4 regions of the Ruminiclostridium papyrosolvens DSM 2782 genome follow, and region 4 is predicted to be linked to each of the others. Evidence: riboswitches for the same ligand, from Rfam matches in the RefSeq annotation. Region 4 holds a riboswitch; each other region holds the start of a gene.
The links. A riboswitch is a leader RNA that binds a small molecule or an ion and turns the genes downstream of it on or off. The one in region 4 is predicted to bind cyclic di-AMP.
Positions count from the first base shown of each region.

Region 1 (7,852 bases), 710 kb from region 4:
ACTGTAAATGGCTTTAACAGCTCAGGATGGAATAATCCTGTAGCCAAATTATTATTTAACCATGACAATCCTGCAAACCATAATATAGAAATCAAAATGGCCAAGGGTTCTGAAAATAAAGAATTCTGTATTCTGGCCTTTGGCTACAGCGATTAATCACCTGATCATTAATCAATTAATTGGATATTTTCAGTAAAAGTATCAATATCTTTCCCGAAAAATTTATCTTTTTTTGTATAGGGAGAATACAAGGAAACCTTGAGGGTGCCGGAGTTGGGATTGAAATTGAGAAGTCTTAAAAGACCATTGCCTCCATTGGGGGCGCTCTGGTAATCAGAAAGAATTTCCAGAACCTTTCTTGTAGTTCCGTCAGAATTACAAATCATTCGGACCTTTTTATAAGCCCCATGATTATGTCCGCACAAGACCATAAAGACATTTTTGTTTTTAATTACAATACTGTCAGAGACTATACGGGCCTTTTCCGTCATCTCTCCATCTTCATCAAGATATTCATGTAAAACCAGAATAGCATTTTTGTCCGCATACTTTTGAAGAATGCTATTTGCCCAAGTTGTCGTTTCAAGAGAAGTTTCACTTCCAAAACCCAGGTACAGTATAATAAAGGAATGAGAGCTAAAAGATACCAGGTCGTAATGGTTGCGGTTATTATCCATACTGCCTCCATACCAAGGCTTACCTGCATAGCGGGAAGCCCCAAAATAGCTTTTGAAAACACTGTAATTAAGACCATTTATACTAACGTCATGATTACCTGCCAGTATACCATATGGAATGTTTTTATCATCAAGTTTTTTAAAGTTACGGCTTGCAACCTCCCACTGATTTACACATTTGGCATTATCTACGATATCTCCGGATACAATCAAATATCCGAAGGCTTTTCGGGTATAATTTTTGACAAACCAATCTCCAAGACAATCAAAAATATTAGGATAGTACGCTGAATAGTATTGAGGGTCGGAAAGCCAAACGATAGTAAAGGGTTTATCCTTACATGTATCTTTTGATTGCTTTGAGTAGAATGCCGCTTCTGCATGATAACAGTTAAAGAATAATGAAATAATAAAAAATACAGTAAATAAGCCTGTTAATATTCTTTTTTTCATAGAACTCCCCCTGTCAGTTACTAAATTTGTTTTTATAATATATAGTCTGCAAATCTTTTTAAAAAATATTATAAAAACAACTTCTTTACCTCCATAAAATCTTCACATAGAAATGATATTCTTACTAAAGGTTAAATACACAGATTACGAAATGAAGGAGGAAATATGATGAATATAATTCTTCAAGTAGAAGGCATGACATGTACAGGCTGCGAAACTAGAATAGAAAATGCAGTTAAAAAACTGGATGGAATTGAAAAGGTTAAAGCCATTTACAACAGTTCAAATGTTTACGTAACATACAATGCTGATGCCATTAAGCTTAAAACAATAATAGATACAATTGAGAAACTTAATTATACGGTGAAAAATAAGCCCTCAGATACGACAAATAACATAAAGACTTCAAATATTTCCAATAATGAGCCGGAATGGCCGGGAGTCGGTCAAATTGCAGGGATAGCGGTAATTGTACTGGCCCTCTATGTAATTATCAAAAATACTATTGGGTTTAACTTTGTACCTGAAGTGAACCAGTCAATGGGGTACGGAATTTTGTTTTTTATAGGGCTGCTGACATCACTGCATTGTGTGGCAATGTGCGGAGGGATAAATCTATCGGTATGCGTCCGGCACAAAGCATCAGACGGAGATTCGAAGCTTGATAGACTAAAACCAAGCCTGTTATACAGTGTGGGCCGTGTGATATCTTATACCATCATAGGCGGAATTGTAGGAGGAATAGGCTCAGTTGTCAGTTTTTCAGGTGCTGCAAAGGGTTTAGTTGCAATTCTTTCTGGTATTTTTATGGTTATAATGGGTATAAATATGTTGAATATTATTCCGGCGCTTAAAAAGTTTAATCCCAGAATGCCTAAGATTTTTGCCAAAAAAGTACATGAAAACAGCGGAAACCGCGGGCCTTTGGTAGTTGGATTACTGAATGGTCTTATGCCATGCGGACCTTTGCAGGCAATGCAGCTGTATGCCTTGGGGACTGGAAGTGCCATGACAGGGGCTTTATCAATGTTTCTATTTAGTCTTGGGACGGTTCCCCTAATGTTTGGGTTTGGCGCTGTCAGTTCATTCCTTAGCAGCAAATTTACACATAAAATGATGAAGGTAAGTGCTGTACTGGTATTGCTTCTTGGTATTATAATGTTAAACAGAGGCCTTTCCCTTTCTGGATTCAATACAAATCCAGTCTTTGGCGCATCATCTACCCAAGGGGGAGTTGCTAAAATAGAGGGAAATGTTCAGATAGTTACAACAAAGCTTGATTCCGGCAGGTACAGTCCTATAACGGTTCAAAAAGGTATTCCCGTTAGATGGATAATTACAGCTGAGTCAAAGGATATAAACGGCTGTAACAACAGATTAAACATACCTGAATACAATATTGAGAATATGCCATTAAAGGCCGGAGAAAATGTTATTGATTTTACCCCTGACAGGGAAGGCAAATTTGTATACAGCTGTTGGATGGGAATGATTAGCAGTAATATTAAGGTTGTAAGTGACGTGTCGTCTTTACGTGATGAAGACGTAACAGATAATAGCGATTCTCAAGGTGCTGTTTCAAGTTCAGGCGGCTGTTGCGGAGCCGCCTCCAAGGCTACTAAATTTGCAAACGGGAAGATTCCTACTGACGAAGTAGCTATTTCAAAGATAAACGGAGATAAACAGGAGGTAACCGTAACAGTAAACGATTATGGGTATTCACCTGCAGTTGTTATTTTACAGAAGGGTATACCTGCAACAATTAAGTTTAATACTGACAAATTGAACATATGCAATAGCATAGTTGTGTTTCCTGAGTATCAGGCACAGATGGATTTAAAGAATGAAAAGGAAACACCGGAATTGTCTCCGACTCTTGATTTTACCTTCCAATGTGGAATGGGCATGTTACATGGCTATGTAAAGGTGGTAGATAATATAAATACAATTAATATTGAAGAAATAAAGAATCAAGTAAACAGCTATACACCGTCTGCAGGGTCATCAGCAGGAGGATGCTGCGGATAATGTATAAAATATTACAACAATAAAGGAGCAGATAAAATGAATAGGAAAGAATCCCTTAAAATCACAGGAATGAGCTGTGCGGCTTGTGCAGCAAGGATTGAAAAGGGTCTGAATAAGCTTGATGGAGTTTTGAATGCAAATGTTAATTTTGCGGTAGAAAAAGCAACTGTTGAATACGATGACAGTTTGACCGATTCAGCAAAATTTCAGGAAACAATCCAAAAACTTGGTTATGGTGTTATAGAGGAAAGCGCAAAAACCGGAAACAAAGTTGAATTGAAGCTTTCCGGCATGTCGTGTGCGGCATGCTCTGCAAAAATTGAGAAAAAGCTTAATAAGACCGAAGGAGTAGTAAAGGCAGCTGTAAACCTTGCCACAGAAAAAGCAAATGTTGAATACGACCCGACTACGGTAAAAGTTTCTGACATAATTAAAATAGTTGAAGGCTTGGGCTATGGAGCGGAGATGGCTGAAGAGGTAAACAAAGATACTGAGAAAGAGCAAAGGGAGAGGGAGATAAAATCCTTGAAGCTTTCTCTGATTGTCTCGGCAGTGCTAAGTACTCCTCTTGTACTCGCCATGATACTGGGAATGCTGAAGCTTGACAGCCCTTTGCTTTCATTTCTTCATAATCAGTATTTTCAGCTGATAATAGCAACTCCTGTACAGTTTATAATCGGTTTCAGATTTTATAAACATGCATATTACGCATTGAAATCAAAAAGCGCTAACATGGATGTATTGATATCAATGGGTACATCAGCTGCATACTTTTTTAGTCTTTACAATGTATTCTTCGAGGAAGTTCATAAAGGCATGATGAAAGACTTGTACTTTGAGGCGGCAGCGGTTATTATTACGCTTATTTTGCTGGGTAAATATCTTGAAGCGGTTGCAAAGGGTAAAACTTCAGAAGCAATAAAAAAGCTTATGGGTTTACAGGCCAAGACGGCCAGAGTAATTAGAAACGGAACTGAAGAAGACATTCCTATAGAAGATGTTCTGCCCGGTGATGTGGTTGTTGTAAGACCGGGAGAAAAAATTCCTGTTGATGGTAAAATATTGGAAGGCAATTCATCCATAGATGAATCAATGCTTACAGGAGAAAGTCTTCCGGTTGAGAAGAAGGCAGGAGATGCTGTAATAGGAGCAACCATCAACAAATACGGGACCTTCCGTTTCGAAGCCACAAAGGTAGGCAAGGATACTGCATTGTCACAAATAATCAAGATGGTTGAAGATGCTCAAGGCTCAAAGGCTCCAATTCAGAAGATTGCCGACAAGGTTTCAGGTATATTTGTTCCTGTAGTAGTGGCAATTGCGTTATTAACCTTTGTAATATGGCTGATTGTAACAGGTGATGTGACAAAGGCAATAGTAAGTGCGGTGGCAGTTCTGGTTATTGCGTGTCCATGTTCCCTGGGGTTGGCAACTCCTACGGCAATAATGGTAGGTACCGGAAAAGGTGCTGAAAACGGAATACTCATAAAAGGCGGAGAACATCTGGAGATGGCATACAAGCTAAACGCCGTAGTTCTTGATAAAACAGGAACAATTACTAAAGGCCAGCCGGAAGTTACCGATATAGTTGTTATAGATACTTCCTATAATGAACAGGAAATATTAAGGCTTGCAGCAATTACAGAAAAAAGTTCAGAACATCCTTTGGGAGTGGCAATTTATGAGCATGGTAAACAACAACTTGGCAATATAAATGACCCTGACAGATTTGAAGCAATACCGGGCAGAGGCGTAATGTCTGTTTTAGACGGCAAAAGAATTTATATTGGTACCAGAAAGCTGATGAGTGAACAGGGTATTGATATGGGAAATGTTGAAGCTGCCATAGCAAGACTTGAAGACGAAGGCAAAACAGCCATGCTGATGTCTATAGACAGCCAACTTACTGCTCTTGTTGCGGTTGCGGACACTTTAAAGGAGAGTTCAAAGGCTGCAATTGCTGAGTTGAAAAATATTGGTATTGACGTATATATGATTACAGGTGACAATAAAAGGACAGCTAATGCTATTGCAAAACTGGTAGGTATAACTAATGTACTGGCGGAGGTACTTCCTGAAAATAAGGCAGAGGAAGTAGAAAAACTAAAGGCACAAGGCAAAATAGTAGCAATGGTTGGGGACGGAATAAATGATGCTCCTGCATTAGCTACTGCAGACATCGGTATGGCAATAGGCACAGGGACGGACGTTGCAATTGAAGCAGCAGATATTACCCTTATGAGGGGGGATTTAAGAACCATTCCGGCTGCCATAAGACTATCAAGAAAAACAATGACCAAAATAAAGCAAAATCTTTTCTGGGCGTTCTTCTACAATATTATAGGCATACCATTTGCTGCACTGGGATTACTCAATCCTATGATTGCTGGCGGTGCAATGGCCTTTAGCTCTGTTTCGGTAGTAACAAATTCATTAAGCTTAAAAGGTTATGAGCCAATGGATAACCGTAAGTTTGATAATGTTGAGGAATGGCAGAAACAAGAGTGGAATACGGGGAAAAAACAATAATCAGATATTAACGCATATTACCAGAGTTTTGACCCCGCAAATAATTATTAATAACACGAATTATATATTGACTGCTTGTATTTTTTGATTTGATTAAAGGAGGTGGTGAGAAGCAGTTTAATTAAAGTAGTCAAAAAAACTTGCTGAATCTTCGCCAAAAGCGCGAAGTACGGAGGAACCAAGAAAAAGGGGGTTAATCCATTTTATATGGTAGGGTGATCCTATTACCCGAACCCGGCAGCTAACTTCGGAAGCACACTATAGGAGGAGTAATGAAACAAAAGATTACCAAGGCAATTGCAGGATGTATTGTCACCCTGATTTTTGCATTTGCAGCTACGGCTGTTATGGCTGCAACAATGCCTGCAAAAGTAGTAGGTACAAGCGTAAAAATGAGAAAGTCACCAACAACATCTTCCTCAATTGTAACCAAATTGACAAATGCAAAAGTAACTGTTACAGACTATTCAAAAGGCTGGTACAAGGTTTCATATAACAAGAAAACCGGCTGGGTTAGCAGTAACTATGTTAAATTGCAGTCTGTAAAAGGAGTTATCAATGCAAGTGGTGTAAATTTCAGGAAAAGTGCCGGAACTTCAAGTAAGGTTATAAGCAAGCTTAAAAGAAGTACTTCCGTACAGATTCTTGATGTCCGAAAGGGTTGGAACAAGGTTAAGATAGGCTCAAAGGTGGGCTATGTATCATCCAAATTTGTGAATATATCAACTGCCAACACACAAATTTCCAGAGGTGCATCAGCAGCCGGATTTGCTGTCATTGAGAATGATGGCTCAGTAACCGGTAAACTCATTTCTTATGCCCGTCAATTTGAAGGGGTCAGATATGTTTATGGCGGGGCAAGCCCACAGACAGGTTTTGATTGTTCTGGTTTTGTAGGCTATGTATACAAAAGGTTTGATGTCAGTCTTAACAGGTCTGCACAAGGTATGTATTCTAATGGAGTTAAGGTATCAAAGGGCCAGCTGAGAGCAGGAGATATCTTATTTTTTGATGCTTCAAGCAGAAAAGAATCAGGACAAATAGACCACGCAGGAATTTATATGGGTGGGGATACCTTTATTCATGCATCTTCGTCAAACGGCAGAGTCCTTGTACAAAAGCTGTCTGAATACAGGGGTACTTATATTGGAGCAAAAAGAGTAATTTAGAAATAACGTAAATATTAAATAATTTATAGCCGTAAAATTCATCTTTTGGTGTTTTTTGCGGCTTTTTGTTGAAGGGAATTATTTCAATCCATAATGCATAAAATAATAGTTCTTGTTGCATTTGCAACAACCCTGAAAATAGTTTTCTTGTATCATTAATAGTATTGAAGCTAAAAGACTATTTTGGGGAGGATTTGCACATAACCAAGTTTTTGCTTTGTCTGATAAAGTAGTAGATGCAGTTAAAACCGGAGCCATAAAAAAGTTTATTGTAATGGCAGGTTGTGACGGAAGAATGGAAAGCAGAGAGTATTACACTAAATTTGCTAAAAAACTCCCAAAGAATACGGTTATTCTAACTGCCGTGTGGCGTTTTTAGCTCCAAATGTTATAAAATATCTTGTAGATAATTTTGGTATTGGGGGGATTGGATTAGTAGATGCAGATTTAAAACTGCTTATAGGGTAAGTCATGGCATTAAGTGGTAAATATTCATAAATTTTAAGAAAAATATTCAACTTTATTTGTAGAAGTTGCACCGAATAGTAGATAAAGATAGAAAATTATGATATAATTGGAAAAGAAACAAAAAATTTAAAAGAAAGGAGGATATTTAATGAGAAAGAAATTAATGAAAGCCCTGACTTTAGGCTTATCAATCGTGTGTTGTACCTTTGCTCTGAATGTGCAGGCGGTAACACCATTAACGATTACCGATACTAAAACGGGAACCTTTGACGGATACGACTATGAGTTGTGGAAGGATAGTGGTACTACCAGTATGACGTTAAACGGTGGCGGTAAGTTCAGTTGCCAGTGGAGTAATATCAATAATGCATTATTCCGTACCGGTAAAAAGTATGATGAGACCAAGACGCATCAGCAACTTGGAACCATCACATTGGACTATGCAGCAAACTATCAACCATCAGGAAATTCATACTTGGCCGTCTATGGTTGGACTGTCGACCCACTTGTAGAGTATTACATTATTGA
Region 1 covers NZ_CP119677.1:2,258,904-2,266,755, forward strand. The annotation lists gene P0092_RS10505 (SGNH/GDSL hydrolase family protein) at 1-156, shown strand, start outside; gene P0092_RS10510 (metallophosphoesterase) at 168-1,130, opposite strand; gene P0092_RS10515 (urease accessory protein UreH domain-containing protein) at 1,296-3,158, shown strand; gene P0092_RS10520 (heavy metal translocating P-type ATPase) at 3,195-5,687, shown strand; cyclic di-AMP (ydaO/yuaA leader) riboswitch at 5,819-5,959, shown strand; gene P0092_RS10525 (C40 family peptidase) at 5,960-6,856, shown strand; partial or broken gene P0092_RS22120 (hydroxylamine reductase) at 7,044-7,220, shown strand; gene P0092_RS10535 (glycoside hydrolase family 11 protein) at 7,473-7,852, shown strand, end outside.
Region 1: another riboswitch for cyclic di-AMP. It lies ahead of P0092_RS10525 (C40 family peptidase); the one in region 4 lies ahead of P0092_RS13275 (C40 family peptidase).

Region 2 (7,852 bases), 520 kb from region 4:
AAAATAATCAATAACCCTGTCAAAATACCAACTGCTATACCCTCAAATACAAGTTTTAATCTGAAACTATGCCAATGAAATAAAGTATTATATGTATTGTGCTTGTTATCTTCTTTCATAATTTTAAGTAAGAACGTACGTTACCCGTACAAGTCTTACTTAAGATTCACTCCCTTTCTTGTTACAATTAAAATACACGTATGTTTCTAAGTTTGCATAATAAGACTAACTAACTTTAATTATGTCCCTGTTCTTAATTAATACAACAATTCAAACTGCATTTTACCTTCATATTTATACAAGTTCATATCTATGTAAAATATCATTGACAAGCGTCTCACGTTCTCCTATATCCAGACCTAAAAGGATTTGTATCATAAATCCATCAAGTAGTGCTACAAAATTCCTTGCCTTTAATTTTGGATTAGACGCTCCAGCTTCGCAGAAAAGTAACTCTAAATCACTAAATAGGTCATTATATACATTGGTTATGTCTATTGATAAGACATGCTGTAGTTCTGTATTGGAAAGAATCTGAAGGATTAACATACATCCTTCTTTTTTCTCTTGGTACACTTTAATCATTTCCGATATTATACTTCTTAATTTTTCTAAAGGCTGCAAATAATCATTATGGAGAATTCTTGAACTTGCTAATTTTATTTCTATAAATTCCTGCATAAATGCGTTTTTATATAGGTTTTCCTTAGTTTGAAAATACCAAAAAACTATCCCCTGACTTATACCAAGTTCCTTAGCAATTTCAGATACATTAGTACCTTGATATCCTTTTTCAGAAAAATGTTTTATTGCGACTCGCAATATACTCTCTTTCCGAGCTTGCGTTAAAACTTCATTCTTTCGTTTGTTTCTGGACATATAACGCCTTCTTTTACATATTATTTGACTGATAACTCAATCAATTATACGATGTATCCAAATTATATGCAAATAATTATTTAGCTTTTTATAAGCAAATTATATTCAAATACACAGTTAACTTGAGTTAAACGGGGTTTTTGCGCTCTTTTTCAAAAGATGACTAAAAAGAAAGAATGGTATATCAGTATCCCTATGCTGGAATTATTGATATACCATTTTTTATATAAGTCCGTATACTTAGAACTTCTCCATTTTTTCAACATTAATAACAAATATAGTTGAACCACCAACACTTACCTCTGTTCCAACGGTAGCGAAAATTCCCGGAAGTGCTCCATGGGTTGTAGTTTGAACATACTGCGTTCGTCTTTTGGAATTTGCTTTAATAATCTCTAAAACAGGTTCCAGCTCTTCATCATTTATGCCAATAAGTAAAGTTGTATTACCAGTCCTAAGAAATGAGCCGGTTGAGCAAAGTTTAGTTACGTAATAACCACTGTTGTTAAGTTCTTCAATAACAGTATACGAATCATCATCATGTACTATGGAAAAGATTAATTTCATCTTAATTCCCCCTAAATATTTTTAACCCATATATTCATATCCTCGTACCTTCCGCATATATGGCAGTTATTTATAAGTCTACCTCTATAACGATAGTTTAGTTTGCTTAAGGACTTATTTATACCCGGATTAATGGCTCTTGCCAGGCTGTAAAAGGATTTGAATCCTTTATTGGTAAGCTCCTGCTCAAGGGACTCTATAATGGAAGTTAATAAACCTTTTCCACGGTAGTCCGGCTGAGTTGCGCAATCGGTTATTTCTGCGTTCATATTTAACAAATCCAACTCTGCTGATGCAATACTTATGATTTTGCCATTTTCAACTGCAACCTTAAATATGGTTTGTCTGTTAATAATTTTACTCAGATAAACTTCATTAAAAATGGGCGTCGGATATGTTGAAAATACGCTTGAGAATAATCTGGCCATCTCAGGTATATCATTACTTTCAGCTCGTCTTATTGTATACTTAATCGTATCTGTCGGACGGGAATTTGTGGAATATAAAGTAGTATTCTCAAGAATTTCATTTTCTTTTTGAATGAAATCTGATATTTCACGCTCTTTGTCAATAAAGTAAGATACACAATATGCATCTTCACCGTCAAAAAATCCGTTTATTAACCCCTCAACTTTAAAATGCAAATTTCTAAAGGTATCAAGGTTTTTAATTCTGCAATTTGTTATTACTTTGCCAAGTTCAATTTCTTTTGCGAAATCTAATATATTTAGTATCTCTCTGGTCGAAATATTATCATAGTCCAGGATTTTAAGTCTTTTATTAATCTGGTCTATAAATATTTTAACTTTATCTATGTTGCTGTAGTAAATAAGTTGATTATTTTCATGTAATTTATGATTTAATAGTGTCATGAAATTGTTCCCTTCTGTTTATTCTAATATTGTTTCTAGGAATAAGACAAATTTCCTTTTCTTGAAATAGTTTTTCTAATCCCCTGCATGCGCTTTCCTTATACTTGTCGCATAAACCACATTCGTGACATTGGTGTGTTTTATCCTGCGGCTCTGTATAACTGCATATTACTCCTTCAAAATTCCTTAATATAACTTTATCATTTGATTGTGATAATAAATATTGAGGGTTTACAGGAATTTTACCGCCGCCGCCTGGAGCATCAATAACAAAGGTTGGAACTGCAAAACCTGATGTATGACCTCTTAGCATTTCTATTATTTCAACCCCGACTGTCACCGGAGTCCTGAAATGTTCAATTCCCTCTGAAAGGTCACATTGGTAAAGATAATATGGTCTTACTCTTGACTTCACAAGTCCTTGGACCAAATTTTTCATAATGTAGGGACAATCATTTATATTGCTGAGTAATACAGATTGATTACCAAGGGGAATACCGGCATCTGACAACATTTCACATGCTTTAATTGCCTCAGGGGTCAGTTCATTCGGATGGTTGAATTGAGTATTAATCCATAAAGGATGGTATTTTTTTAGCATATTACATAATTCAGGGGTAATTCTTTGAGGCATGACGACAGGTACTCTTGTGCCAATACGAATTACTTCTACGTGATTTATTGCTTTTAAGCTTTTGAGTATATATTCAAGACGTTCATTCGATATACATAAGGCATCTCCACCGGACAGAATAACGTCTCTTATTTGCTTTGTGTTCTTTATATATTCAATTGCTTTATTAACATTAGTAATAGAAAGCTCTTTATCGTCGTTTCCGGCAAATCTTCTCCTTGTACAGTGTCGGCAATACATTGAGCACTGATCGGTAACAAGAAGCAATGCTCTGTCCGGATACCTATGGGTTAGTCCATTAACAGGACTATCTATTCCTTCGTGCAGTGGATCACTGCTATCACATGTTGATATATATGTTTCATTAATTGTAGGTACGGCTTGCTTTCTTATGGGGCAAGCCGGGTCTTCCGGATTCATTAATGTTACATAGTAAGGAGTTATTGCCATTCGTAGCTTTTTCAGACACTTCTCTATTCCCCTTATTTCCTCAACAGTTAAGTTTACTACCTGTTCCAATTGAGTAATCGTTGTTATTCTATTGGCAAGCTGCCATCGCCAATCATTCCATTCATACTCGGTTACGTTCTTCCACATAGGTATGTCCTTATAATTTCTTTGCATCAAATCTCTCCCTTCATTTCCTTAGATGCTAAGTCTATAGAATTTTACTTAGAAATGTTTGAGTTCTTTCATTCTGTGGATTAGTAAATATATGATCAGGAGTTCCTTCTTCGAGGATTTTACCATCATCCATAAAAATCACTCTATCGGATACTTCTCTTGCAAAGCCCATTTCGTGACTCACAATAATCATTGTCATTCCTTCAAGTGCCAATTCTTTCATTACATTGAGTACTTCTCCAACCAACTCCGGATCAAGGGCTGAAGTTGGTTCGTCAAATAAGATCATTTGAGGTTTCATGGCCAAGGTACGTGCAATTGCAACTCTTTGTTTCTGACCGCCTGACAGCATAGCCGGATAAGCATCCTTTTTGTCAATTAACCCCACCTTTTCAAGAAGCCCCAAGGCCTCGGGAATAGCTATCTGTTTATTTTCACCTTTAACTTGGACAGGTCCTTCTATAATATTTCCCAGGACTGTTTTATGAGGAAATAAATTGAAGTGCTGAAAAACCATACCAACATTTTGACGCATTTTATTTATTGTTCGTTCTTTGTTTTCAATTCGTACCCCATTTATATTAATTACACCTTTTTGTTTTTTTTCCAGAAAATTAATACATCTCAGTAATGTACTTTTTCCTGAGCCGCTGGGCCCGATTATTACTACTACCTCGCCTTCTTCCACCGATAGATTTATTCCTTTTAATATTTCATGTTTTCCAAAACTCTTGTGTAGATTCTTTACTTCCAGCATCATGTTTATCTCACTCCTATCTGTCACTAACGGCTAGTCTTTTCTCAAGTTTATGCACGAAGAATCCAAGTATTGAGGTCATTATAAAATAATAAATTCCAGCAATTAAAAAGTACTCCATAAAACGGAATGTAGAAGAACCCATCTGTTGAGATTTAAGTAATAACTCTTTTACTGTTACTGCACTAGCAAGTGAGGAATCTTTTGTCGCAATTATAAATTGGTTTCCCAATGGTGGAACAGCTCGCTTTAAAGCCTGAGGAAGTATAATACGGTACATAGCCCTAAATTTACTCATTCCAATAGACCGGGCAGCTTCAAACTGCCCTCTGTCTATTGATTTAATTGCGCCTCGGAATATTTCTGATATATATGCCCCATTGTGGAGACCAAAAGCAATTATTGCAGAAGGATATGCGGAAAGATTAACAATATCAGTTAACCCATAATATACAATGAATAATTGTAATAATATAGGCGTGCCTCTGACCAAATTAACGTAAAAAGTTGCTGGATAATATATAAGCTTTATTTTAGAAATTCTGCACATTGACGTTAAAAGTCCAATTACCAAACCGACTATTATGGCTGCAGCTGTTATTTTTAGTGTTTCAAATGCCGCAGGTAAAAATATCGGAAATTTTTCAATTAGTATGCTCCAATCGTATTTCAATAAATTATCCTCCTGCCTATTTCAAATCGTCCGGACTGTTTATTTTTGAATCATTCCTTACAATTAATTGTGCACCTGAATAATAGTAAGGGTCTGTGAAGTCAACTACTTCAGAACGGTCCTTACTTATAGCCATACTACCAAAAATACCGTCATAGCGTTTACTCCTCAGGCCTTCAAGTATTCCGCTCCAATCGGTGGTAATGGGTTCGTAGCTGACCCCCAGTCGCTTTGCTACTTCTTTTCCAATATCGACATCGAAGCCCGTAAGTTCTTCTTTATCATTGAAGTAATTAAATGGAGGATAACCTCCGCTCATTGCAAATTTTATTTTTCCCGCCTTCTTAACTCTATCCAGACTATCATCAGTTGCAGGTTTTTCATTGGGGATTGTTGGTTTATAATCAACTCCATCAAGGATATTAATGTCGAAATATTTTTTACTGATTTTTTCATATGTACCATCAGAAATTATTTCATTTAATACTTTGTTTATAGCCTGTCTCAGGGCATCGTCCTTCTGATTAATTGCAACCGCAATGGTTTCTTTATATAATAAATCTCCTGCAAGTTTTAGATTTTTATAGCCGCCGTCTCTTATACCGATTGTTCCAACCATTCGGTCTGTTATTACTCCATCAATTCTTCCGTTGGACAATTCCCAAAGAGTCAATGTATCATCCTTGTAAAGCTTTACTTCCTTAACTTTAGTCAGCTTTCTAGCTTGTTCTTCAAAGGTTGTTCCGGTAACCACTCCAATATTTACTCCTTTACTTCCACATCCTGCCAGCAATATAAGTATTAGTATTACCGGGAAAATAGATTTCAATTTGTTTCTAAACATTAACTGCGCCTCCCCAAATTAAATTTTCTTAAAAATAAAAAAACACTATGAAAGAGTTATCCATAGCGCATAAAAGGGTGTACCTAATAAAAGGTACAACTAATGCATATTAATCACCTTCTCTTTCAATGCTTACGAGATTAGCTGACGGGTTCGGTTTGAAAGATTACCCTACCTTAACTACGGACTCACCCCAAATAATTGGTTCTCCCGTTCCATTCTATGGATTAAGCAAAATTTATATATTAAGTTTTAATATTACTTACTATATTTTTTAAATAAATCATCCAAGGCTTCACGTAACAAAAAAGCTTCTGTTTTTTCTTTTTCTTTTGACAATCCTGCCAGTCTGTCAACCTGTGTTTTAGTAAAGTAACTTGATTTCAAAACCATACTTTCTGCTTCTGACAAGCAGACTCTATTCTTTCCAAGCTTTTTTGCCCTGAACATTGCACTATCAGCAACCCTGAAAAGTTCAACTGCGTTTTTGGCATCTCGTGGATAACTGGCTATACCACAGCTTATAGTAATATAAACATTCTCTATTTTATTGGAATCACTCAGCGGAAACATATTGTCCGAAAGATATCGTCTTATTTCTTCCATTTCCATAAAACTTCTTTCTGCACCTTTTTTAACAAGAAGAAAGTTAAATTCATCTCCATGACGAGTAACTAAATCCATACCTGTAAGGTTTTGTGTAAATATAGACACAAGTTTTTCAATAACCTTGTCTCCTATTTTATACCCATATATTTTATTTATACTTTCAAAATTATCAATATCTGCTACAGCAATACTAAAGGGTCCATCAGCATTTGAAATAAACTCTTGAACCTTTTCAATAAACTTTTCTTTTGAAACTATATTGTTATCCATATATATTATCTCCCTTATATATTATCATATCAAACTTACATATATATGTAAACACAATAATGTATTATTAATATATGAACATTATAATCTAAATGTTCGTTTTTAGTCTATGTTTACAAATCTCTTAATATTACGATGGAGAAACAATATAGATATCATATTAAAAGGAGTCTTAATCTTTTACCATAAAAAACGCAGGATACAAGACACGATATAATTCAAATTTTTGGTGTTATGGAAACATCTGTTCGAGGGAACATATCAAAGACTTTTTTGGGTGTTTTTTGAAAACGCCGGTTATTCTAAACGCTATTAAATTCCAATATTTAATAAGAATCCAATTAAAAGTGCATAAATTATAACATATGCTAAATACAGCACAAACCGTCTGGTACCCAATACAATTTTCACAGCACCCAAATTGGTTATTTTTGTGGCTGGCCCTGTAATCATGAAAGCTGCTGCAGATCCCATGCTCATACCGTCAAATAACCACTGCCGCAAAAGCGGTATTGTTCCTCCTCCGCACATGTAAAGCGGAACACCTATTGTAGCTGCTATCAGTACACCAAATCCCTTGTTGCTACCAAATAAATTAGCAAATGCATCTGCCGGTACATATCTCTGAAACAGCGCGGATAATAATATTCCCAGAAGAAAGTACAGACCGGTTGCTTTCACATTTCTTCCAAAATTTTTAAGGAAACGTAGTAGAATGTTGGCATCTGTATCATGGCTCTTCATTTCAGAAAAACCGCTGAAATTAAAAAATGATTTTTCTCTGTAGAATAACTTTATTAGCAACCCTGCCATAAATCCACATAGTAAGCAGGCGATAATTCGTACAATCAATGCCTTAGTTCCCAATGCTGCACTATAAATAATCAGCTGAGGATTTAACAAAATCGATGACATCATAAAAGCAGCCAGCCAGTCGTCTCTCATACCCTTCTCTGAAAAGGAAGCGGCAATTGGAATTGTTCCATACATGCAAAGCGGAGAGATTATCCCAAGACAACAGGCAAGGAAAATGCCTAATACCCCAAGCCTCTTATTCTGCAAGCCACTGAACAGCCGATGTATCCGTTCCTTACCAAACACCGACACCGCAGACCCTATGAGC
Region 2 covers NZ_CP119677.1:2,444,552-2,452,403, forward strand. The annotation lists gene P0092_RS11205 (ClC family H(+)/Cl(-) exchange transporter) at 1-119, opposite strand, end outside; gene P0092_RS11210 (TetR/AcrR family transcriptional regulator) at 295-879, opposite strand; gene P0092_RS11215 (cyclic-di-AMP receptor) at 1,120-1,446, opposite strand; gene ablB (putative beta-lysine N-acetyltransferase) at 1,458-2,318, opposite strand; gene kamA (lysine 2,3-aminomutase) at 2,299-3,576, opposite strand; gene P0092_RS11230 (amino acid ABC transporter ATP-binding protein) at 3,611-4,333, opposite strand; gene P0092_RS11235 (amino acid ABC transporter permease) at 4,350-5,006, opposite strand; gene P0092_RS11240 (transporter substrate-binding domain-containing protein) at 5,023-5,850, opposite strand; cyclic di-AMP (ydaO/yuaA leader) riboswitch at 5,964-6,094, opposite strand; gene P0092_RS11245 (GGDEF domain-containing protein) at 6,109-6,729, opposite strand; gene P0092_RS11250 (permease) at 7,042-7,852, opposite strand, start outside.
Region 2: another riboswitch for cyclic di-AMP. It lies ahead of P0092_RS11240 (transporter substrate-binding domain-containing protein); the one in region 4 lies ahead of P0092_RS13275 (C40 family peptidase).

Region 3 (7,852 bases), 200 kb from region 4:
AGGCGAAGTTGATTCCATTCCTAATATTAAAATTTCTGATTTATGTGAGGTAATAGCCATTTACCTTGACAATGCACTGGAAGAGGTTTTAAATAACGGAAAGCTTAAGCTGGAAATGAAAATTTTAAGTACTGATGAGAGTCTTACAATAAGAATTGAAAACGAATGTGTTAAAACACCTAACACGAAAAGTTCTTCAAAAGGAGCGGATCGTGGAAACGGATTAGTCATTGCAAATAAAATACTCGCTTCATATAAAAATATTTCAAGTTCTACTATATTCGATAAGAAAAGAATGGTATTCTCACAAGTTCTGAGAATAGCAAAAGAGGCTTAACAGCCTCTTTTTGCTTACTTGAGTAATGATTTTGGACAGTCTTTTTGATAATAAGACCAAAACCAGCATGCGCCTGCTGAAGCAGTAGCTGCAAATACTCCAATTAGAGATAGAACAGTTAGTACCAGTAATTTAATTTTACCCTTCATGTAATTATCCCACCCCTCTTATTTTTTGTTAATCTATACACTATTGGTGTAATATTAACCGTTGAAATTAGTGTAATTACTGAAATGATATTTGAGTAAATATTAGGAACTATTAGTGTAATAACAAAACACACTACTAATAAAATACTACCCTTTATCCTTAATTCCCTTTTTCTTTTTTCAGTAACAATCGGTTTTGACGTCAGATCTGCAGGTGCGTATAAAAATGTCAAAACTCCTGCTATAGCAAATAAACCTATATTTAAGAATTTTATACTAAGAATCTGTGCCATATATACAGTACCAAAAATAAATGAAAAGTGGGTAATTACACATCCAATCTGCGTTTTCGCATGTACTCCTCCTAAATAGGACTTATTTAATGAAAACACTATCACAGCAACTGCGGCATACTTTAATTGTCCCAGGAGTAATGCAGTAATCAACACTGCAAGTAATTTCAAACCATCTGCAAAAGCCATATATAAACCATAATCAATTTGTTCAGCTTTTTCTTCTGAGATTCCCGGGATATTTAATACAATCTCTTTAGTGATTTTCTTTGTTATATCCTCTAGCACTCAATCACCGCCACTTACATTTTACACCATTATATCCTATTTTTCTTTCTTTGTCGATATTTTTTTCTTTATATTAATATGTTACCAATTAAATAATAGCTCTATTACCTACATTAATAAAAAGCGCACATATTGCATAATATTTAAGTTCAGTACTAAATGTTACATTTATTTACTCATATAACTAATATATCTCTATATTTAAATCAATTTTCATTTGATGCGCCTTCACAAAGAATTTTATCCTGATTTATACATGTTTTTAAAATAATGCTACATCTGGAAACCAATAAAGTCAAGCTACATCATCGGCACTATAATAAAAATAAAACCTGCAAATAATTTGCAGGTTTTATTTTTATGAAACCCCTATTAGAATTTGAACATTAATTTTAAAGTCATGCGGTTTTATTGTACCGGTGCCTCCTCTTGTTGCAATTACGCTTCTGTTTGTACCTAACAATATGTATTGAAGGAGCACTTGCTCTGAGTTTCACTCCAAACTTGTTACCCTGCTTTATAATCTCCGGTTCTTCCAAAGTAAGTTCTTCCATCTGGGGTGAGACCATACCATAGCCTTTTACCTTGACTTCATGTAAGGCATATTCTACCCTGTCGTATTCCTTCTTTACTCTTGCAAGGTCTTTTATAAGGCTTATAAGCTTATGTTCACCCTCTATTTCCATTCCCGACTCTTCGCTTAAAATTCTATACAAAAGTCCGTCAGCAGCCGATAAATCAATTAGAACATTTCCTTCACCGAGGCTTACCTTATCTATTACTGCCCTTTTGACAAACTCATATTGCTCAAAAGAAGGCAGAGCATCCTTTATTGTACGTATTTTTGTGGCTGATTTAAAAGTATCCCTTATTGAAGTTATAATATCTGACTTTAACCAATGAGAATCCTCCAAAGCTTCAACCCATTTTGGTATATTGATACCTATCTCACAGATTGGGAACTCGTGAAGAACCTTCTCCATAACAGTATCAACATCATCAATTCTCATTTGGAGACAGTCCATTGCGATTACTGTTACACCATATCTTTGCTCCATCTCATCACGCAGCTTCAATGTTTCTGAATCTCTGGGATTTGTTGAATTGATAATAACCACAAAAGGTTTATTTATAGCCTTCAGTTCTGTTATTACCCTTCTTTCAGCTTCAACATAATCCTCTCTGGGGATATCTGAAATTGAGCCGTCTGTTGTGATTACAATACCTATGGTTGAATGTTCATTGATTACTTTCTTTGTCCCAAGCTCAGCCGCTTCCTCAAAAGGTATCTGATGATCATACCACGGTGTTGAAACCATTCTAGGTGCATTATTCTCCAAATGTCCCATTGCACCCTTGACCATGTAGCCCACACAGTCAATCATTCTTACTTTAAGCTGTACGTTTTCGTCAATAACAACTTCTACTGCTTCATTGGGGATAAATTTAGGTTCAGTGGTCATTATAGTTCTTCCGGATGCACTTTGCGGAAGTTCATCTATTGCCCGCTCTTTTTGATATGTGTTCTCTATGTTCGGGATAACCAACAGATCCATGAACCTTTTAATAAAAGTTGATTTTCCCGTCCTGACAGGTCCCACAATTCCTATGTAAATATCCCCTTGAGTTCTTTCAGCTATTTGCTGGTATATGTTGAATTTATCCACCCTTAGAACCCTCCCCTATATTGTTACACGTCCCGTAACGGACTATGTATATTGTCTTTTTCAATATTAAATATATGTCCGAAAAAAGTTATTATTACAAAAAAATAAATTTATTGAAAAATGTGTTTTATTACTGAAAACCTTGAGAAGAGTGATACGGGAATTGACATTAACAAACATTCCACGATATAATTTTTTATATAAAGGCTGAATCCTCTTTAACGAGGTACGGAGGAACCAATTTTGGGGCTAATCTGAAAAAGATAATTAGTAAGTGTACATATAATAATCATCTTTGTCTTTTTCGTAGGGCGATCCTATTGCCCGAACCCGACAGCTAACTTCGGAAGCCATAAATAGGAGGCTTAAATGTTTCAACTAAAGAAAATGATTTCCGGTGCTGCAACTATTGTGCTGTGCCTGGGATTGTTTGCATTTTCATCTTTTGCCGATGAAATTCAGACTGGAACAGTTTCCGCATCTGTTCTAAATCTCCGAAGTGACCCCGGAACATCTTCAAAGGTTATTGGAAGTATGACCCGTGGGGACAAGCTCAGTATTCTTGAAAGCTCAGGTGATTGGTTAAAAGTAAAAACATCAGATGGTGAAACGGGTTGGGCATACAGTCAATATATTGCCCTTTCCAAAGACTCCGATGACATTACATCGGTTAAGCAGTCTGATAAAGCTACCGACTTATCAGAGCAGCTAGTTAAGTTTTCCAAAACTCTATTGGGTACAGAGTATGTTTATGGAGGTACAACCCCCAAGGGCTTTGACTGCTCAGGATTTGTACAGTATGTCTTTAAACACTTTGATATTTCATTAGAGAGGGTTGCTGCAAGTCAGTCAACCCAAGGTAGTCGGGTCTCAAGTCAGGACTTGAGTGCCGGTGATTTGGTTTTCTTTGACACTGACGGAGGTCACAACAGTATTAGCCATGTTGGAATATACATTGGCGGAGGACAATTTATCCATGCGGCATCAGGAAGTTCTACACGAAAAGTTATAATTTCTGATATAACTTCCGGATATTATGCAAACAATTTTATGAAAGCAAGACGAATTATAGTGTAATTATTTTTGAGCTGCTCTTTCGAGCAGCTTTTTTTTAGCTGAAAAAGGGCTGCTATCTGCAGCCCTTTCATCAATATTACATTTCATTTTTCTTATCTCTTGTCATTAAAGCCCCTACAGCACTTCTTGGGTCTTTACCTTCAAAAAGTATTCTATATGCTTCTTCAGTTATTGGCATGGAAACACCAAGTTTTTTGGCTAAATCGTAGGCAGGTTTTGTAGTTGCTACACCTTCAACAACCATATTTACTTCATCCAATGCCTGCTGTACACTCTTTCCCTGACCAATCAGAATACCGGCCCTTCTGTTTCTGCTATGCATACTCGTACATGTAACTATCAGGTCTCCTACTCCCGTAAGTCCTGAAAAAGTGTCAGCACACCCTCCCATAGCTACACCAAGTCTGGATATTTCTGCAATTCCTCTTGTCATAAGAGCAGCCTTTGTGTTGTCACCATACCCCAAACCATCTGAAATTCCAGCACATAAGGCAATTATATTTTTAAGAGCTCCTCCAAGTTCAACACCAACTACATCAGTATTTGTATAAACTCTGAAATTAGGAGTCATAAACAAATCCTGAAGGAACTCAGCAGTTTCAATTTTTTCACAAGCAGCTACCACAGTAGTGGGTATATCTCTTCCTATTTCTTCTGCATGGCTTGGCCCTGACAGCACTGCTACGTTGTTATCAGGTAATTCCTCCTGCATTATTTCCGAAAGCAATTTACAGGTTTCATTTTCAATTCCCTTTGAACAGGTAACTACAACCGTATCCTTTGAAATAATACTTGCAAGGGTTTTGCAATTCTGCCTTGTTGTTTGTGAAGGTACAGCCAGCACAACTACCTCCGCTTCTTTGCAAGCCTCCAAAATATCATTTGTAAATTCTACGCTTTCAGCTACTTTAACACCGGGTAGCCTTGTAATATGCTCTCTGTTTTTCTTTAACATTTCTATTTCTTCTATCATAGGTGACCACAATCTAACCTTGTTACCATTCTTAGATAACAATACCGCCATTGCCGTACCCATGCTTCCCGCACCAACAATTGCTATATTTCTATTCATGTTTGCCTCCCTATATCAATTAAATTATATCATTAAGCTTTTTTCTTTTCACCGATTTTTGATTCTGTTCCACTCAACAGTCTCTTAATATTCCCGTTATGACGACTAATTGCCAGTATAGACAATATTGCAGCAAATATAATAAAAACCGGACTGTTCCCTTTTATGGCAGCTCCTATTGGAAAAGCTGCACATGCTAATATTGAGCCCAGTGATACATATCTGGTAATAGCTACTACTATAACAAATACCCCCAGAAGAATAAGGCCAAGTTTCCAGTCCATCATCATTACCACTGAAAATGAAGTAAGAATACCTTTTCCGCCTTTAAACCCAAAGTATAACGGCCAGTTATGCCCTGCTATAGCAGCGATACCGCCAACCATACCGCCTATCCCTGAAATATTAAACAAAGTAATTGAATCAGGTATGGAAGTAATAATCAAGTTACCAATAATATATGATAAAACTCCTTTAAGAATATCTCCGAATATTACAAGAATAGCTGCGGTTTTTCCAAGTGTCCTCAATGTATTTGTCATTCCTGCATTACCGCTGCCATGCTTGCGTATATCAGTTCCGTAAATTCTCCCCACAACAATGGAAGTATTCAAGCTCCCAAGGAGATATCCGATTATCATAACCAATAAAATCTTTATTGCAAAAAGACCCATCTTTCCCTCCAAGCCAAACCGGCTAAAAATCTTTTAAAAGATAAAAATTCCTATTCTCTCTACAATGCTAAGACTAATCTTCCTTTTCACGCTGCCTATGGATAAATCTTATTGGAGTACCTTCAAAGCCAAAATTCTTCCTCAACTGATTTTCCAAATAGCGCTCATAAGAATAGTGGAATAAATCCAAATCATTAACAAATATAACAAACGCCGGTGGCTTTATACCTACCTGAGTCATATAGTATATTTTCAATCTCTTACCCTTGTCTGAAGGAGGCTGAACCATAGCAACTGCTTCATTTACAAGATCGTTTAACATTCCTGTGGAAATACGGAAAGCTGCCTGATCTGCAACAAATTTAATAAGCTCATAAATCTTATTAACCCTTTGTCCGGTTTTAGCAGATATAAAGAGAACCGGTGCATAGGTCATAAATCCCAGTTTCTCATGCACTACTTTCCTGTATTCCTCAAGTGTACCCGTCTGCTTTTCAATTAAATCCCATTTGTTAACAACTATAATTGAGGCTTTTCCCTGCTGATGTGCATAACCCGCAATCTTTGTATCCTGCTCTGTTACACCGTCTTCGGCATCAATCATAATGAGGCATACATCTGCACGTTCAATAGCAGTCCAAGACCTGATTGTACTGTATTTTTCAATAGTCTCGTTGATTTTGCTTCTCTTTCTTATTCCGGCTGTATCAATAAAAGTGTATTTTTGTCCATCCATTTCCACATGAGTATCAATAGCATCTCTGGTAGTGCCGGGAATATTACTTACAATAACTCTGTTTTCGCCAAGTATAGAATTTATCAATGAAGATTTTCCTGCATTAGGCTTTCCGACAACGGCTACCTTAATAACATCCTCATCTTCTTCAGCATCAGTATCTTCAGGAAAATGCTCAAAAATTGCATCAAGAAGATCACCCATACCAAGGCCATGGACAGACGAAATAATCTGCATATCACCCATACCCAGATTATAAAATTCATATACATCAGGAGGTGGCTCACCAATCCTGTCAACCTTGTTTACACACAGAACAACAGGCTTCTGAGATTTTCTAAGCATGGTAGCAACTTCCTTGTCGGTAGCTGTCATACCGTCCTTCCCATCCACCATAAATACAATAACGTCTGCTGTTTCGATTGCAATTTCAGCCTGACGCTTCATTTGCTGCATAATGATGTCCTCAGAATAAGGCTCAATTCCTCCCGTATCTATTAATGTAAACTTAGTACTTCTCCACTCTATCTCAGTATATATCCTGTCTCGTGTTACACCAGGAGTATCTTCTACAATAGAAATTCTGCTGCCTGCCAGATAATTAAAAAAGGTAGACTTACCAACATTCGGTCTGCCAACGACTGCTACAACAGGTTTACCCAAATACTACACCTCCAAATAAAATTAACAACAAACTTTATTATATTTATATAAAATATCTAATTCCCAATCAATGAATTCACAAACTCACTGCCCGAACCATCCACTATTCGAATAGGGATGTTAAGCTCCGCTTCAATACGTTCAACAGTATAATCGTCCAGTAAGACCTGTTCCCCTGCTCTCAGCATATTTCTGCTTATTAACAGCTCCTGACCCAAATCACGGCCTTTCAGCTGCTTTACAATATCCTGACCCGTAAGCAATCCCGTAACAGTTACGTAAGGGCCAAAGAATTCATTTTCTATATCATAAACATTGACTTCCAAACCATTATATACATTTTTTATTTCATCTACCAATTGTAATATATTTTTATATACAAGTCTACCTGTTACCAGACTTACCTTCCGGCAGGCAGACAATATATGCTTTTTCTTATTCTTTAGGGCTTCCTTTACTTCTTGTCTGAGTAAGGCCACCATACCAACACCGTTTTCAATCTGCGGAAAATCTTCGTATTCCCTGTACCGTGGAATATCAATATCAGCATTAATATAAAACTCATCAGACAGGTATATAACTCTGGAGCCTTTCTCTTTCAATAGTTTATTCTGCCATTTATGTACCTGATTTATAACATTCGCACTGCTCTCCATATCAAATGGCTTCAATTCAAACAGGTTTTCCCTATGCCTGCTTATACCAACCGGCACAATTGAAACGCTGTTTATAGAAGGATAAAGCTGACACAAATCTTCAATAGTTTTATCCAGCTCATCTTTATCATTAATATCCCTACACAAAACAATCTGACAGTTAACTTCAATACCGTTATCCGTCAACATTCTTATTTTGTCCATAACATCACCGGCAAACCTGTTTCCAAGCATGAATTT
Region 3 covers NZ_CP119677.1:3,168,240-3,176,091, forward strand. The annotation lists gene P0092_RS14200 (sensor histidine kinase) at 1-337, shown strand, start outside; gene P0092_RS14205 (AgrD family cyclic lactone autoinducer peptide) at 352-486, opposite strand; gene P0092_RS14210 (accessory gene regulator ArgB-like protein) at 483-1,067, opposite strand; gene spoIVA (stage IV sporulation protein A) at 1,466-2,734, opposite strand; cyclic di-AMP (ydaO/yuaA leader) riboswitch at 2,930-3,101, shown strand; gene P0092_RS14220 (C40 family peptidase) at 3,104-3,811, shown strand; gene P0092_RS14225 (NAD(P)H-dependent glycerol-3-phosphate dehydrogenase) at 3,888-4,883, opposite strand; gene plsY (glycerol-3-phosphate 1-O-acyltransferase PlsY) at 4,916-5,557, opposite strand; gene der (ribosome biogenesis GTPase Der) at 5,631-6,956, opposite strand; gene P0092_RS14240 (radical SAM protein) at 7,013-7,852, opposite strand, start outside.
Region 3: another riboswitch for cyclic di-AMP. It lies ahead of P0092_RS14220 (C40 family peptidase); the one in region 4 lies ahead of P0092_RS13275 (C40 family peptidase).

Region 4 (7,852 bases):
AGCTTTATGATTTGTTGGATAATGAACCATGGGCGAAACACGACATTCTTAAAATCAGCAAGAGATTAGATGACTTAATTTTACAGTTTTATAGTTTAAATTAGCAACTACGATTAATTTCAATACATTCATGAATTACACATTCGATTAATGACCTTCTTTCAATTTGACTTATATGCTTTAAATTATTTTGGATATAACTGATTTTAAGTTCACTATTACTCTTAAAATCAGTTATATCTATCAAATTTTTTTTAAACACTTCCAGTAACAGTTTAAGAGTAATATAAGAACATTCAAACAATTGCTCGTTAAATACCTTACACATTTTCGGTTCCCCTTTCTGTCTTTTGTAAAATGCTTAGCTTATATAATAAAAATAAAGCTAATCACATTATATGTCAAATATTTCCTAATATGGGCTGTTTTTTATACCGTATTATTTGGTATAATTCATTGTATCAACACCTATTGTTCAGTAAGGATATGGTTATATGCTAAAGCTAGATATCTTGTTTGATGATTTACATTTAAAAAGTATTAGTTACAGAAGTGTTAAAAATATATATTCAATCTACGAAAATACGGATGGCTTTAAATTTGCAACAGGAGTTTATGGTTTTATAAGCTATGATGTATTTTCCAGTCAGCTTTTCAAATTTATATCTAAGGATAATGTATTCTTTTTGGATATTTTTCTTAAAAAAAAGGATTCGTTTATAGGCAAATCCATAGGTTTGGTCAAAGGCTCCTTGTCTGTTGAGGAAAATATACTCTGGATAAATTCATTTGCCATTGATTTACCGTATCAATCAAAGGGCTATGGTAAAAAAGTAATTAGTATTCTCGAGAATTACTTTAAAAATTCATTTAATGTAAATACTTATTGTCTTTCCGTAAGCAAAAATAATATATCCGGTTTTAAATTTTGGGAAAAATGCGGTTATACCGAATATGAATTTGACACCTTATATGATTTAAACAAAATAACCGAACATGCTCTGATTATGTGGAAGAAAGTGTAAAAAACATTAATATTACAAAATTATTACCAAAAAATTGCTGTTTTATTACTAAAAGTTTGACAAACTGTAATAAATTAAATATAATAATAACGAATTAAATAAGCTGAATCCTCGAAAGAGGTACGGAGGAACCAAGATTTGGGGTTAATCCATTTTTATTGTTTTAAGGAATGGTAGGGATGTCCTATTGCCCGAGCCCGTCAGCTAACTTCGGAAGCGCTACTATAGGAGGGGCCAATGACAGGTAAGATTACCAAGGTACTTGTCGCTTGTATTTTCGCCTTTTCACTTGTGTTAGTATGTTCTGCTGCAATGGCTGCTTCGCAGTCGGCTCAGATTGAGGGTACTGGCGTCAATGTAAGAAAAGAGCCTAATACTTCAGCAAGTGTCATCACTAAACTTTCCAATAAGAGAGTTTCAGTGCTTGATAAGTCTAGCGGTTGGTACAAGATTTCTTTTGATGGAAAGACCGGATGGGTAAGCAATGACTACATAAAGGTTATAACCACAAAAGGAAGTATTAATGCTAATGGTGTCAATTTTAGAGTGGGTGCCAGTACAAGCAGCAAAGTAATCAGTTCTTTAAAAGAGGGAACAGATGTACAAATACTGGATACACTTAATGAATGGCACAAAATTAAAGTGGGTTCAAAGGTTGGATACGTTTCGAAGAAATTTGTTTCTTCAGCAGCGAATTCAGCAAAAACTTCCCGTTCTACGGAAGCTGCGACATTTGTCAGCGATGATGATGATTCTCAAGTTGGCAGAATAATTGCATATGCAAAGAAGTTTATTGGTGTAAGGTATGTTTATGGTGGGAAAAGTCCAAGTGGCTTTGATTGCTCTGGCTTTGTCGGCTACGTGTATAAGAATTTTGGCGTTAGTCTTAACTGCTCAGCATCAGGCATGTATTCAAACGGAACAAGGGTTTCTAAGACAGCTTTAAGGGCTGGCGATTTGTTGTTCTTTGATGCATCTTCCAGAAAATCAGCTGGTGAAATAGACCATGTTGGTATTTACTTAGGTAACAACCAATTTATTCATGCATCAACTTCTAATGGAAAAGTGCTTATTCAGTGTCTATCTGAATATCGGGGAACTTACATTGGTGCGAAAAGAGTAATTTAAATCTTATCATAGACCACGAAAACGTCTTTTATAAGACGTTTTTGTGGTCTATATTAACTTTCAATTTTTATCTTGAAAATTCATAATTATTAATTCTATAAACTTAATATGGAGGTTGTTTTGAATATCAAAAGACCGCTCTGTCTTTTTGCTGTGTCCTTTATTTTGGGGATACTTCTTGTAAGCTGTATTGGATTGAATTCCTTTCTTATCACTTCATTCATAATTTTATTAACTATAATATGTTTTCTTAAAAATTTCGGAAAATTTAAAACTACAATTTTTATATTGCTTTCTTTTTTTATAGCAGGCGGGATGCTTTTCTATAATGCAGAATATCGCTATACCAAAAGCTTTAATCAGTATTACGGCAATCCCATAGAAGTAAAAGGTTTTATTGATAGTGAAGTACAGAATTCGGAGGACGGCAAATCAAATTTTGTTTTGCAAACAGAATCTGTAATTTATAAAAATAGGACCTTCAAGGTCAAAAACAGGATACTTGTTTATGTAAACAATATTAACATAAAAGGCTATAGAGCAAAAATCAGTTTTACGGGAGTTGTTGAAAAGCCAAAGCCTGCAACAAATCCGGGAGGCTTTGATTATAGAAGATATCTGGCATCTGTGGGGATTTCCGGACGAGTATATTTACATGGTGCATCCGATATTCAAGTCTCAGGTAAAAAGGGAGGTGGCTATTTATATAAAACAGGGTATGCAATAAAGAATAAAGTTGTTGACATAATCAGTTCTTCTCTGGATAAAAATCAGGCAGGACTACTGGAAGGTATGCTCATAGGATATAAGGACGGCTTGGATGAAAATGCCTTCAAAGCGTTCAGTAAAGCCGGGCTTACCCATATCATGGTAGCCTCGGGAATGAATATTGCATTTATTATTATGCCCTTTACTTTTATTTTCAAAAAGTTGCGTTTGAGCAATTTCAAAGCTAACATAATTACTATTTTTATACTTATATTATTTGTATTTGTTACGGGTTTTTCTGCCTCGGTAGTCAGGGCGGTTATTATGGGAATAATAATTTTGGCAGGCAGAATTATTATGCGTGAACCCGAAATATATACCAGTATTTCAGCCTCGGCACTTATTATACTGATAATTAATCCTTACACACTATTTGATATAGGATTTCAGCTATCTTTTGGTGCAACTTTGTCCCTTGTTTTGTTTTATCCGCGAATTAAGTCCTTTACCGAAGGAAAATATATCCCTAACGTAGTTTCAGATACACTTGCAGCAACCGTTGCAGCCCAATTGGGTGTTATACCCGTTACCTTGTATTATTTTAATAACTTTTCAACATTCTCTATTATTTCAAATATTCTCGTTGTACCGTTGGTTGAATTTGTAACAATTATAGGTTTTATTATGGTTTTTACAGGTTTACTTAATATATACTTGGCGGTTATTATCGGATACATTAATAACACCTTTCTATCCTTCATATTGTTTATTACAGAAGTAACGGCTAAAATACCGTTTTCGTTATTAAAATTACCTACCCCAACACTTGGAATGGTTTTGTTCTACTATTTATTCATAATTTATATGTTTAAAGGCAGGAATTATTTTAAGGTTAAGAAATACACAAAACACCTGAAAAGAGCAGTTGTTATTTTGACAATTATTATATTCGGGGCTAAGGCGCTAATACCTAAGCCTTTGGAAATAACATTTCTGGATGTGGGTCAAGGTGACAGCGCATTTATAAAAACAGCACATGGAACAAAAATACTCATTGACGGAGGAGGACGTGAGGCAAACTCAAAATCCAAGTTTGATATAGGGGAGTCAGTTATGATACCATATATTCTTGACAGGGGTACTAAAAAAGTCGATATTGTTATTGCCTCACACGGACATTCTGACCATACGGAAGGTCTCGAGGCAGTACTCAGAGAACTGTCTGTAGGTACGGTTATAGTGCCGGAAACTGACGGGAAAGGCTTTGGGAAAATAAATAGTATATGTAAAGATAAAAATATTTTAATAATTAAATGCAAACAGGGAGATAGAATAAACCTTGATAACGAAACGGTATTAGAAGTATTAAACCCCCTCCCATACAAAATAGACAGCATTGCCCAAGAGGATTTGAATGAAAGCTCATTAGTGTTAAAATTACTTTATAAGAATGCTAAAGTTTTGTTTACGGGAGACAGTGGGCTTCCCTCAGAGGAAAGAATGTTACAGCAAGGGCTGGATTTAAAAGCGGACATAATAAAAGTAGGACATCACGGGTCTCCCGGCTCATCAAGTAAGGATTACATAATGGCGGTTAAGCCGAAATATGGTATTATACCGGTAGGTCGCAACAATTTCGGCCATCCCAGCCAATTTGTTATTGATACATTTGAGAAGCAGGGAGCGAGACTTTTTAGGACGGACGAAAGCGGTGCAGTTATTGCTGCCAGCTATGGAAATGGGTTTAACATTAGGACAATGATACCTTAAAAATACAATAAATAGAGGAAGAATATGAGTTTTGATATATTAAAAAAAGAATTAAAGGAAAATAAACTGCAAAATGTATACCTCTTTTATGGTCAGGAAGATTACCTTATAAAGTACTATATGAATGCTATAGGTAACCTGATTGTTGACGAAGAAACAAAGGATTTAAATTATATATATCTTGAAGGCAAAAAGGATACGAATACGCTTATTGAAAACTGCGAAACAATGCCTGTTTTTTGCGATAAAAAGCTTGTAATTTCAAGGAATTCCGGCTATTTTAAGTCAAAAAAAGGAGGCGGCGAGGGGTCTGATAAGAAATCAGAAAATAATAAACTTGCAGACTATATTGAAAATATGCCTCCCTATACTTGTCTCATATTTGTGGAGCAGGAAGTAGACAAGAGAATAAAGCTGGTTAATACCATAAAGAAAAAAGGGCTTGTTGTTGAGTTTGATTATCAGAAGCCTGCTGACCTTGTAAAATGGGTCGTAAAGGTTTTTAAAAGCCATAAAAAAACAATAGATACCATTGCAGCCTCGTATATAGTTGAAAACAGCGAATATTCCATGGTAGAGCTGTTAAATGAAATTGACAAAATAGTAAATTTTACAGGCGAAATACAGAATATTTCCATTGACGATGTAAAGTCAGTATGTACAACTACTATAAAAAGCAGAATTTTTGACCTTACAGATGCAGTAGCAGAAGGAAATATTTCAAAAGCACTTATGCTTTTAAATGACATGGCTTTTTTAAAGGAGCCCATGCAGAAAATAATGTACATGATTGTAAGACAGATAAGAATGGTATACAGAATGAAGTTACTCAAACAACAGGGCATGAGGGAGGATGCGGCAGCAAAGCAAATGGGACTAACACCTTTTGTTGCCTCTAAAGTTCTTGGTTTAAGCAGGAATATGGAAATAGGGGTTTTGGAAAAGGCCATGTATTACAGCCTTGAACTGGATGAGTCCGTAAAGACGGGAAAAATGACTGACAGAACAGCAATTGAGCTTCTCATAGTCTCAATGAAATAATACAAATATGGGGGTCAGGTGGATTTGCAAAAGTGGATACTAAAAAATCCTAAGTTTGATTTTAAAAAAATGTCAAAAGAATTAGGAATCAGCGAACTTCTTTGCAGGATTATAGTAAACAGGGGCATTAAGGATTTAGATAATGCCAGAAAATATATAAAGGCCGATTTACAAGGGCTAAACGATCCCAGACTAATGAAAGATATGGTTTTGGGTGTTTCAATTGTTCAAGAAAAAATAAAGCTCAATAAAAAAATTCGGATTATTGGCGACTACGATGTTGATGGGGTTGTAAGTACTTATATATTATATAAAGCCTTGGCCAGGTGTGGTGCAAATGTTGACTATGCCATTCCTCACAGAATACTGGATGGATACGGGATAAATAACAGCTTGGTTGAAAATGCTTTAAATGACGGCATTGACACTATTATTACCTGTGATAACGGTATTGCTGCAAGAGAGCAGATACAATTTGCAAAAGAATCCGGTATGACAGTAATAGTTACAGACCATCATGATGTACCAGACATTATTCCCGAAGCTGATGCAATTATAGATATGAAGCAGGCAGATTGTCGGTATCCCTTTAAACTACTATGCGGGGCAGGGGTAGCGTTTAAATTTACACAGGTACTATACGAGGAAATGTGTATTCCCCGTGAGGAAGAAGCCGAATTTTACGAGTTCGTTGCAATTGCAACTGTTTGCGATGTAGTTGATTTGACTGAAGAAAACAGGATACTTGTAAGAAAGGGGCTTAATACAATAGCAGATACAAAAAATATCGGACTTAATGCACTTCTGCAAAAGACAGGAATATCAGGAAAAAGTATAGGTGTATACCATCTCGGTTTTATAATAGGTCCGTGTATTAATGCATCTGGCAGGTTGGATTGGGCCATGAAGGGGTTGAAATTACTCCTTATTGACAATCAACAGGAAGCAGAAGCCTTGGCAGCTGAATTATATGAATTGAACAATGAGCGAAAATCCATGACCGTAAAAGGTGTGGAAGATACAATTGAAACAATAGAAAACAGTGATTTAAAAGGTGACAGAGTTTTGGTAGTATATAAGCCGGAAATCCATGAAAGTATTGCGGGCATCATTGCCGGAAAGGTAAGAGAAAAATATAATGTTCCAACATTTATACTTACAAGAGGTGAGAATTGCGTAAAAGGCTCTGGTCGCTCAATAGAAGAATATAATATGTTTGAGGAACTTTTAAAGTGTAAGGAGCTTTTTACCAAATTCGGGGGCCATCCAATGGCAGCCGGATTCAGCCTGGACGCTGATAAAGTTGATATTTTAAGGGAAAGAGTAAACAGTATTACTACACTTACAGAGGATGACCTTATTCCTAAAATATATATTGACGCACATATACCGTTATCTGCAATTAACATAAGGACGGCAGAGGAATTAAGTTATTTGGAGCCATACGGAAAAGGAAACACAAAACCTCTGTTTGCTGAAAAAAATATATCAGTAAGGAAAGCCACGGTATTCGGAAATGAAAGAAAAGTATTAAAGCTTAGATTACAGAACGGAAACAGTTTTGTTGACTGCGTTTACTTCGGAAATATTGATGAGTTCGATACATATGTTTCTGAAAGGTTCGGAAGTGAAGAATTACAAAACATATATGCAGGACGTAACAGTATTATAAAACTGGATATGATTTTCAACATTGATATCAATGAATATAATGGATATCGAAATGTTCAAATTGTTTTACAATATTACAGATAGTATCTTATATAGTAAATAATAAATTATGGGGCTGATAAAAAACAGAAAAACTATCTGTTTTTTATCAGCCTTAAATAATCACAAAATTATTATACTAAAGTCAAAAGAAATTATATTGAGATGGAAACAGTTTACATTTTATAATGAGTTGAAATGAGATTTACTAATCGATCTTTTCAACTTGCTCCTATTCTTTACACCTGCCTATTAAAAATAATTCTTGTTCGGGTCGTAGTATTAGTTGTGGCATCATTAATAATCAGGGAAAGTGCTTCGTTGGTTCGAATTTTAATTCGTGAAATATAAGAAGGGAGGTTAAGAAGTAGAATTCGAAGCATTTGTATACCTTCTCTCTAATTTACGTTAGGTTAAATAAATCCGGTAAAGTAAATATATTAACTCATCTTTATATTATACAGGTGATA
Region 4 covers NZ_CP119677.1:2,969,489-2,977,340, reverse strand. The annotation lists gene P0092_RS13290 (aspartyl-phosphate phosphatase Spo0E family protein) at 1-104, shown strand, start outside; gene P0092_RS13285 (hypothetical protein) at 101-328, opposite strand; gene P0092_RS13280 (GNAT family N-acetyltransferase) at 495-1,025, shown strand; cyclic di-AMP (ydaO/yuaA leader) riboswitch at 1,117-1,258, shown strand; gene P0092_RS13275 (C40 family peptidase) at 1,263-2,153, shown strand; gene P0092_RS13270 (DNA internalization-related competence protein ComEC/Rec2) at 2,274-4,631, shown strand; gene holA (DNA polymerase III subunit delta) at 4,656-5,672, shown strand; gene recJ (single-stranded-DNA-specific exonuclease RecJ) at 5,697-7,427, shown strand.